3 regions of the Enterobacter sp. JBIWA008 genome follow, and region 1 is predicted to be linked to each of the others. Evidence: predicted binding sites of a transcription regulator. Region 1 holds the regulator's gene; each other region holds the start of a gene.
The links. The regulator CRP, encoded in region 1, controls carbon source genes, mostly activating them, when cyclic AMP is high. The targets are predictions, from matches to a motif close to ATGTGANNNNNNTCACAT.

Region 1 (3,280 bases):
ATAACGGAAGACGTTTCTGCTTATCCGCCATCAGGTCGCGGGGATAAAGCGGGCGTTGCGTGCGCAGCACGCGAGCGATGCGGCTGAAGTGCCAGGCGGCAAAATGGCCGACCGGGTTATCCGGATGCTGACGGGCGATTTTCTCCAGCGCGCCCAGCTGCTTATCCATGTTAAAGCGCGTCGGGTAGCGGTGATAGAGAATATCATCGGCCAGCACGCGCAGGCGTGCGGACACGGTCTGGGCGTTCCAGCGGATCACCGCTTCGGCATGGCTGCGCTCGACCAGCTTTTGCACCTCCTGCGGGTGGTGCAGGCTAACGGAGATATGCTCCTGCAGATCCAGCCCGACCTGGAAGGTGCGCAGCAGCCGTTTGTACTCGTGGTTCTTGTTGGCGGCAAGCATATGCAGCTGTTGATAGCACTGGCTTATCAGATCCACCACCTTCTGCTGGCGCGTCAGCAGGGGCGGTAAGGATTTTTCCGGATCGGTATGCTGGGTGAGCAGGGTGTATTTGGCCTCGCAGTAATCCGCAAGCTGCACATAGAGCAGGCTCAGGGATTCACGCAGCGGCTGTTCGCGCCACAGCCAGAACCAGAACCAGTTGAACAGCCCGTACCACAGTGTCCCCAGGGCGTAGATCAGCAGCGGCTCCCACACCGGCATGTTCCCGGCGAGGCTCAACGTGAAGATGGCCGCAATCAGCGAAGCGGGAAGCAGGCGGGCGTGCAGCGAACTGATTTCTGCCGTGACGCCGAGGGTCATTGCCAGCACGGTCAGGATCAGCGGCAGCGGGATATCCCGGGCCAGTAAAAGCTGTACGGCGAGGCTGCAGCCGGCAAACAGGCAGCCACCGATAATCAGTCGTTTGAAAAAGCGCTTATGCGGCGTGTCCAGACCGGCGATGTTGCAGCAGGCGGGCACGAGGGAAAACAGCAGGCCTTGCTGAAGATGTCCGAGGATCAGGCCTATGGCCACAGGAAGACACAACACCAGCGTTTGTCGCAGTGCGTAGTTAACTTCCGGGTGATAGATCAGCCTGCGCCACATGGGGAGTAGAGACAAAAACGGCGTGACACCTTGCGATGGCACGCCGTTTAAGCGGAATTAACGCGTTCCGTAGACCACGATGGTTTTACCGTGGGCGGAGATCAGGTTTTGATCTTCCAGCATTTTCAGGATACGGCCCACTGTTTCGCGGGAGCAACCGACGATCTGACCAATTTCCTGACGGGTAATTTTAATTTGCATGCCGTCCGGGTGGGTCATTGCGTCTGGCTGTTTCGCCAGGTTCAGCAGGGTTTGTGCGATGCGGCCAGTCACGTCCAGGAAGGCGAGGTTGCCCACTTTCTCTGAGGTGACCTGGAGACGGCGCGCCATCTGGGAAGAAAGACGCATCAGGATATCAGGGTTAACCTGAATCAGCTGACGGAACTTCTTGTAAGAAATTTCAGCCACTTCACATGCTGTCTTTGCTCGAACCCAGGCGCTACGTTCCTGGCCTTCTTCAAACAGGCCCAGTTCACCGATGAAATCGCCCTGGTTCAGATAAGAAAGGATCATCTCTTTCCCTTCTTCATCTTTGATCAGCACTGCCACCGAGCCTTTAACGATGTAATACAACGTTTCCGCTTTTTCACCCTGGTGAATCAGCGTGCTCTTTGATGGGTACTTATGAATGTGGCAATGAGACAAGAACCATTCGAGAGTCGGGTCTGTTTGCGGTTTGCCAAGCACCATGCGCTGTTATCCTCTGTTATAAGCTGTCACCAGAGTCATCAGATGCATCCGGACTCTGGGGTTGCAATCGAATTCTTACCCATACCCTGGGAAGTCGGCTACCGTAACGTTTCGCAGCCAGTAAAGTTTGATGTCCTCTGCATACATGTGTAACGTCAATGTATTACTGTAGCATCCAGAGTGTTTTAGCATAGCTTTCGCCGCGTGTCTCCTGGTGTCTCGCTTCAGCATGATGCAGGTCGCCTTCCATTGCGAGAAATGTAACGCACGCGTAATCTGTCACCAAAAATGCAACGTTGGAGTTTAAGAATATGCAAGCGCGCGTGAAATGGGTTGAAGGTTTAACGTTCCTGGGCTAGTCCGCGTCAGGACACCAGATTTTGATGGACGGCAACTCCGGCGATAAAGCGCCAAGCCCAATGGAAATGGTGCTGATGGCGGCAGGTGGATGCAGCGCCATTGACGTGGTGTCGATTCTGCAAAAAGGTCGTCATGACGTGACGGATTGTGAGGTCAAACTCACGTCAGAGCGTCGCGAAGAGGCGCCACGCCTGTTCACCCATATTAACCTGCACTTTGTGGTCACCGGTAAAGAGCTGAAAGACGCGGCGGTCTCGCGTGCGGTGGACCTGTCTGCGGAGAAGTACTGCTCTGTGGCGTTAATGCTGGAGAAAGCGGTAAAAATCACGCATTCGTATGAAGTGATCGAGGGCTAATTAATGGGGCATCGTGCGTGTTGATGCCCTCACTCTAACCCTCTCCCACTGGGAGAGGGAACATGTTCACGCTATCTGCTTCCCTTCCATCAGTCGCTCCACCAGCGGCGTCATGATGAGCTCCATCGCCAGCCCCATTTTACCGCCCGGCACCACTAACGTATTCATGTGCGAAATAAACGAGCCCTGCAGCATGGCCAGCAGCCAGGGGTAATCAATACCGTCGAGGTTGCGGAAATGGATCACCACAAAGCTCTCATCCAGCGACGGGATGCTTTTGGCGGCAAACGGGTTGGAGGTGTCCACCGTCGGCACGCGCTGGAAGTTGATATGGGTGCGGGAGAACTGCGGCGTCAGGAAGTTAATGTAATCCTCCATGGAGCGCACCACTGAGTCCATCACCGCCTCTCGCGAATGGCCGCGCTCGCTCATGTCGCGCGTCAGCTTCTGGATCCACTCCAGGTTAACGATAGGAACCACGCCGACCAGCAGATCCACGTGACGCGCCACGTCGTGTTGAGGGGTGACCACGCCACCGTGCAATCCTTCGTAAAAAAGGACGTCGGTGGGTTCCGGCAGCGGCTGCCACGGGGTAAAGGTGCCCGGCACCTGATTCCAGGGTACGGCTTCGTCATAGGTATGCAGATACTTGCGGGACTGCCCTTTGCCGCTCTGACCGTACTCTATAAAGGTTTGTTCCAGCAGGCCGAAGTCATTGGCTTCCGGGCCGAAGTAGCTGATGTGTTTACCCAGATCGCGCGCCTTACGGATGGCCATGTCCATCTCCGGACGCGTGTAGCGGTGAAAACTGTCGCCTTCGACCTCC
Region 2 (3,280 bases), 770 kb from region 1:
AGAGCAACTCTTCCGCTTTCGGGTCGTCCATGTCGGAGACCACGGCCGTGCCGCCGGAGAGTTCCAGCGCCGTTTCAAAGGATTCCGCCAGACGCGTGGCGAGATCGTCGCGCACCTTGAAGCGGTCAATGACCACTTCGATGGTGTGCTTCTTCTGCAGCTCCAGCTTTGGTGGATCGGACAGGTCGCACACTTCGCCGTCGATACGGGCGCGGATATAGCCCTGGCTTGCCAGGTTTTCCAGCGTCTTGGTGTGCTCGCCTTTGCGCTCTTTAATGATCGGTGCCAGCAGCATCAGGCGTTTGCCTTCAGGCTGCGACAGCACGTTATCCACCATCTGGCTTACGGTCTGTGCCGCCAGGGGGACGTCGTGGTCAGGGCAGCGCGGCTCACCCACGCGTGCATACAGCAGACGCAGGTAGTCGTGAATTTCGGTAATGGTACCGACCGTTGAACGCGGGTTATGCGAGGTGGACTTCTGCTCAATAGAGATAGCAGGGGATAACCCTTCAATGTGGTCGACATCCGGTTTTTCCATCAGCGACAGGAACTGACGCGCGTACGCAGAAAGTGATTCAACGTAACGACGCTGTCCTTCGGCATACAAGGTGTCGAAAGCCAGTGAGGATTTGCCAGACCCCGAAAGCCCGGTCACGACGATGAGTTTGTCGCGAGGGATTATGAGGTTGATATTCTTGAGATTGTGGGTGCGGGCGCCCCGAACTTCGATCTTATCCATTCACCTTTCCCGGTTGGAACACGGATTGCCTGGTTTGTTTGAAGGACAAACGGCTGTCAGAAACGGCTAATTATGACACAATTTAACCTGTTTGAATATACAGTATTGGAATGCATTTTCTGATTGGCTGTGTAACAATGTCGAGTTCGCGAGAGATTTCTGAACCGACTACGCAACTATGCAAATTGCTGCGTGGAAATGGTACACTCGCGCGTTTACACTATTAAGAAACGTATTCAGGAGACATGAACATGGCCAGCAGAGGCGTAAACAAGGTGATTCTCGTCGGTAATCTGGGCCAGGACCCGGAAGTACGCTACATGCCGAGTGGTGGCGCAGTTGCCAACATTACGCTGGCTACTTCCGAATCCTGGCGTGATAAAGCGACCGGTGAGATGAAAGAGCAGACCGAATGGCACCGCGTTGTGCTGTTTGGCAAACTGGCCGAAGTGGCCGGTGAGTATCTGCGTAAAGGCTCTCAGGTCTATATCGAAGGCCAGCTGCGTACCCGCAAATGGACCGATCAGTCCGGTGCTGAGAAGTACACCACTGAAGTCGTGGTTAACGTGGGCGGCACCATGCAGATGCTGGGTGGCCGTCAGGGCGGTGGTGCACCAGCGGGTGGCGGTCAGAGCCAGCAGCAGGGCGGTTGGGGTCAGCCTCAGCAGCCTCAGGGCGGCAACCAGTTCAGCGGTGGCGCACAGTCTCGTCCGCAGCAGCAGTCTGCTCCGGCGCCGTCTAACGAACCGCCAATGGATTTCGACGACGACATTCCGTTCTGATTTCCGCGTGCTTAAAACAAAAAACCCAGACTATGGTCTGGGTTTTTTTATTCCGTAAGGGATCAGGTAATCACCATCGGCCAGTCTGGTGGCGTGTGGCTCATCGCCTCAACCATCACCACTTTAATATTTTCCCAGACAGCGGCGATATCCAGTAGGGTGATGCCAAGCAGACCCGTTGCAAACCAGCAGGCCGCACCCAGCCCCAGCAGCGTACTGATGACAGCAAGACCCGCATAGTCAGATTTACGAAACTGAATGTTCAGCGTGCTGGCCAAAAACATCAGTACCGCACTCAACAAAGGCCAGCGCAGGAGAACCATGCTGGTAGTAATGGTTGCCATAAAACCCATCCTCTACAAAAAAGACGAACTGAATGAAACGGTGTTTCTCGTTACAAAATATGTGTGAACTATATCACGTTTGTTGATTTATTCGCCAGTATCTGTGCGAGCAAAAAAGGATTTTATTCCTCAGGAAAGGCGATTGTGCGTGCTGGTTCTGCCTTCGGCGTACGAGGGGACGGATCCACAGCGTGCCGGAAACGCCCATCGGGCAGGTGGGGATACCGCAAATTCGGTTTTTATAAAAGGGGCGTTATTCTCAGCCGAAACTGAAAATATTGCGCAAAGCCTGATTATTTATAAATCAACGAACACAATACCCCAGAGCAAATAGCATAAACGTCATGATGAAGCTGTACTTTTTTCATGCTGTCAGACGTTTGGCTTAATCAACGATCGTCTGTTGTGTTATCTTTGCGCCTGCCCCGGCGGGCTGGATAATTATTTTCCTTAATTGAAACGGAACGAATACTTACAGTTTAACTTACGGGAAAATATTATCGTCATAACGAATTTTAAGATTTTTAATACTAAAAGTCTGTTGCTAACTTCGCATGATTCATGCAACGTAATCACCTGTTCAACAAAACATCCGGCCTTCATTACTACAGGCGTACAATATGCAGGGATATAGGGCGGGAAATGAATCGTAGCGCGCGGCGCAAAACGCTCAGGGTGGTAGGGATCATCATGGTAGTTATGCTGCCGGTGATGCTTGCGCTATGGTTTGCCCAGCTACGAGCCGTGTCTGAAACAAGCGCCCAGCTACGTACATTTGCTGAACTGGCTTTAGACAAAACAGAGCTGGTTATTCAACAGGTTGAACTGGCCCGGGACGAGGCTGAAAAATATCAGGGTGAGCTTTGCACGCCGGGACACCGTCAATATATGCTGAACGTTGTTCGTGGCCGCCTGTTTGTCGCCGATTTAATTTATGCTGAAGGTCAGAATTTTCTTTGTTCGACCGTTTTTACACCGGATCGGCCCTACGCCATTCCTGTCGCTAATTACACGCGTAAACCTGACGTCGCTATCTATTATTATCGCGATACCCCATTTTATACTGGCTATAAAATGACATATATGCAGCGCGGAAATTATGTAGTGGTCGTCAATCCGCTTTCATACAGCGAAGTCATGTCTGCGGATCATTCTCTCTCCTGGGGTGTGTACGACACGGTAACCAATGCTTTCTTTTCCGTCAGCCAGAAAGCCAATGTTTCTTTATTAAATTCGATGATTCGGGATAAGGAATCGGTATTTCAAAAAGATAACCGCTTTTATACGATCGTAACATCCCCCAAAAGACCTATTGCGGCGATTGTGTCGACATCGAATAAACGCTTTTATGAAACGCTTTATCACCAGGCGACGTTGACGCTGCCGCTGGGCATGATCTGCAGCATTATTATTTT
Region 3 (3,280 bases), 1.2 Mb from region 1:
GCTCAGCAGCAGGTAGTTCACCTTGCCGCTGTTGTAGGCGTTCAGCGCGCCCTGAATGCGGTAACGGTAATACTGGTTAATCACGCCGGTGCGGTAATACTTGGCGGTGCCGAGCACCACGCCAACCTGACGATAGGGCAGGTCCTGCAGGTCATCAAAGATGTAGGGGGCGGTTTTCCAGCTCATCCAGCGGTCGAGACCCAGCACGATCAACAGCAGTATGCCGACCAGGACAGACAGGCTGTAAAAAACGCGCTTTAACATGGAGATGGCTCGTTCGTGGATGAAATTTAACTCAGGCTACTTTACCCGCCTGGTTAGCGCAAGAAACAGAGACTCAACTGAGGGGTTTTTCAGCAAACTGGCGGGCATTTCTGCCCGCCGGAAGGATCAGGCAAGCAGTACGCGGTCAATTGTCGTACAGCCTAACGCTTTGAGCGTTGCGGCGGTGGCATCCCACTGGATCAGCGGCGCATCGGCAATCTCAGCCAGAATGGCGCGCTGAATGTCCGGATAGTCATAGCCGTTCAGGCTCAGCAGGTTAAGCGCGCCCTGTAGCGGAGGCAGGGTTGGGTTAAACGCGGCGTTTTCCGCATAGCTGCCGCTAAAGATCCGGCCATCACGGCACTGCAGCGCCACGCCGCTCGGGGACTTGCTGTACGGCGTGTGGCTCTTGTTGGCCGCGCGAATGGCCGCCTGGCTCAGGTCATCGCCGGACAGGGCGTAACCGTGGTCCTGATCGTCCATCAGCAGCGTTTTGATCTCCAGATCTTTCGGCCCAAACGCGTCAGGCAGATAATCCCCCAGCGTGTGCGGCGCGCGGCCCGGCAGGTTGATGCGCAGCTGCAGTCCGCTGTTCAGCTCGTTCATAAACTGACGGCAGTGGCCGCAGGGGGTGTAGTTAACGGTAATGGCGCTCAGGGCTTTTTCACCGCGCAGCCAGGCGTGGCTGATGGCGCTCTGCTCGGCGTGAACGGTTTGCTGCATGGTCGCGCCCAGAAACTCCATATTGCCGCCGAAGTACCAGGTGCCGCTGACGCCGCGGGCAATCGCCCCGACGTTAAAGTGGGAGAGATCGGCCCGCGCGCAGGCGGCAGCCAGAGGAAGCAGTGCGAAAGCCAGCGCATCTTCGTCCAGTCCCGCTGCTTGTTTCAGCATCGTGACCTGCTCCGCGGTCAGCAGGGCGGGGAAGTGTGCATCTGCCAGAACGGGAGCAAGGGCTGACTGCAAATTCTCTGCAAGCTGGGCGAAAGCAGCTTGAAAACGTGGGTGCATGGCGTTTGCCTCATAAAGGTTAATGGATCGGTAGTTTACGGAGCCGTCAGGGCTTTATATGTGATCCACTTCTCATTATGTATGCAACTTATGAAATCAAAATGAAATTTGCGCGACGCATCGCAAATTTTAGCCCATCACCGCCAGAATCAGCGGGAAAATGAACGGGGCCAGCAGGGAGGTGATAATCCCGCAGATCACCAGCGCCAGCGAGCTAAATGCCCCTTCCTGATAATCCAGCTCCGCACAGCGGGCAGTGCCCAGCGCGTGGGAGGCGGTGCCCATCGACAGTCCCCGTGCCGCCTTAGTATGAATACGCATCGCGTTCAGCAGGGTGTGACCAAACACCGCGCCGAGAATACCGACGAAAATAACGCACATCGCGCTGATGGCCGGAATACCGCCGAGGCTGCCACCGACCGCCATCGCGATAGGCGTGGTCACCGATTTAGGCAGGATAGAGGCGGCAATCTGCGGGGAGGCCCCCATCAGCAGAGCCACCGACGTGCCGGTGATCATCGCCACCAGGCTGCCCACAAAACAGATGGTAATGATGGATTTCCAGCGGGCGCGGATCTGGTGAAGCTGCTCATATAAAGGAAAGGCAAGCGCGACAACGGCGGGCTGCAGCAGGTCGTTTAAAATTTTGCTGCCCGCAAAGTAGCGTTCATAAGGAATGCCGGTGAGCAGCAGGAATGGAATGATCACCACCATTGCCACCAGCAGCGGGTTCAGCAACGGCATTTTGAAGCGTGCGGCAAGTTTACGTGCGGCGAAGAACACCACCAGGGTTAACGGCAGCGACCACCAGATATTGGCTATCATTTCTTTGTTTTCTCCCCAATCACGTTACGTTCGCCATGCACCAGATGCGAACTCCAGCTCACCACCAGGAAAACCACCAGCGTGCTGACCGCGCAGGAGACCACAATCGGGCCGAACTGGGCCTTGAGCAAATCAAAATACTGCATGACGCCGACGCCGATAGGCACGAAAAGCAGCGCCATATAGCGAATGAGGACGAAGCAGCCGGGATTGACCCATTTTGCAGGCAGGATTTGCAGCGCCAGCAAAACGAAGAGGATCAGCATGCCGATAATGCTGCCGGGAATGGTGATGGGCAGCAGCGACGCGATGAAAATCCCGGCATACAGGCAGGCGTAAATCAGGACGAATGCGCGCAGATATTGCCAGATAATGTTCAATGATTTGCTCATGGAGTTAGTCCTTGCTGAAACGCATTCATCATACAATTAAACCTAAAAATGTGCCACGGATCACATCATGAAATTTGAGCATACCAGACATTCCAGAATGGAACGTCCGGCATCGCCTTACAGGGGCAGGCTACAGTTTAGAGGAAAGGGAGTGAGGTGGCGAAGTGACGCGCCAGAGATTGCATCAGCGTCAGGCGGTCAGTTTATCGAGAAAAGAAAACAACGCCTGATTCATTTCGCGATAATCATGCGAGCGAAGTTTTTCCGCCGTTTCGACAAAACGGAATTCAGCCGCGCGGCGGAGGTCGTTGTGCGAATGCTCAATCAGCAGCTCTACGACCTCCGGCGTCAGTTCCATATGGCACTGAAAACCGTAAACCCGTTCGCCGTATTGCACGATCTGTCGGGGACAGCCCTCGCTGTAAGCGAGAACCTTAGCCTGTGGCGTCAGCCCTGGCATGTCGTTATGCCAGTGACCGACGTTCAGCTCGTGGCCAAAATCCTTAAATAGCGGGTTCGCCTTGCCTGCATCCGTGAGCCTGACGGTAAATTTGCCGATCTCTTTTTCCGGGCTATGGCAAAACGCTGCGCCCAGCGCTTCACCGATAAGCTGCGAGCCCAGACAAACGCCTATCACCGTTTTACCCGCCTCTATTGCGCGGCCGATTAGTCGCATTTCCGCCTGCGCATCAAACCAGGGGCACTCCTCAAGCGTGGTGGCGGGTGACTGCGGGCCTCCCATGATGATAAGCAGGTCCATGCTCTCCAGATCCTCGGGTAACGGATCG

Region 2: a site for CRP is predicted at 1,927-1,944, ahead of KGP24_RS01800 (YjcB family protein). Genes of this name have one in related genera too.
Region 3: a site for CRP is predicted at 1,334-1,351, ahead of cdd (cytidine deaminase). Genes of this name have one in related genera too.

Annotation. Positions count from the first base shown of each region.
Region 1 is NZ_CP074149.1:4,431,711-4,434,990, reverse strand. It holds gene KGP24_RS21610 (YccS/YhfK family putative transporter) at 1-1,048, opposite strand, end outside; gene crp (cAMP-activated global transcriptional regulator CRP) at 1,106-1,738, opposite strand; gene KGP24_RS21600 (OsmC family protein) at 2,122-2,454, shown strand; gene KGP24_RS21595 (phosphoribulokinase) at 2,521-3,280, opposite strand, start outside.
Region 2 is NZ_CP074149.1:377,420-380,699, forward strand. It holds gene uvrA (excinuclease ABC subunit UvrA) at 1-739, opposite strand, end outside; gene ssb1 (single-stranded DNA-binding protein SSB1) at 991-1,521, shown strand; gene KGP24_RS01800 (YjcB family protein) at 1,584-1,865, opposite strand; gene KGP24_RS01805 (EAL domain-containing protein) at 2,508-3,280, shown strand, end outside.
Region 3 is NZ_CP074149.1:3,221,454-3,224,733, reverse strand. It holds gene sanA (outer membrane permeability protein SanA) at 1-264, opposite strand, end outside; gene cdd (cytidine deaminase) at 391-1,275, opposite strand; gene KGP24_RS15490 (CidB/LrgB family autolysis modulator) at 1,405-2,100, opposite strand; gene KGP24_RS15485 (CidA/LrgA family protein) at 2,097-2,492, opposite strand; gene KGP24_RS15480 (type 1 glutamine amidotransferase) at 2,683-3,280, opposite strand, start outside.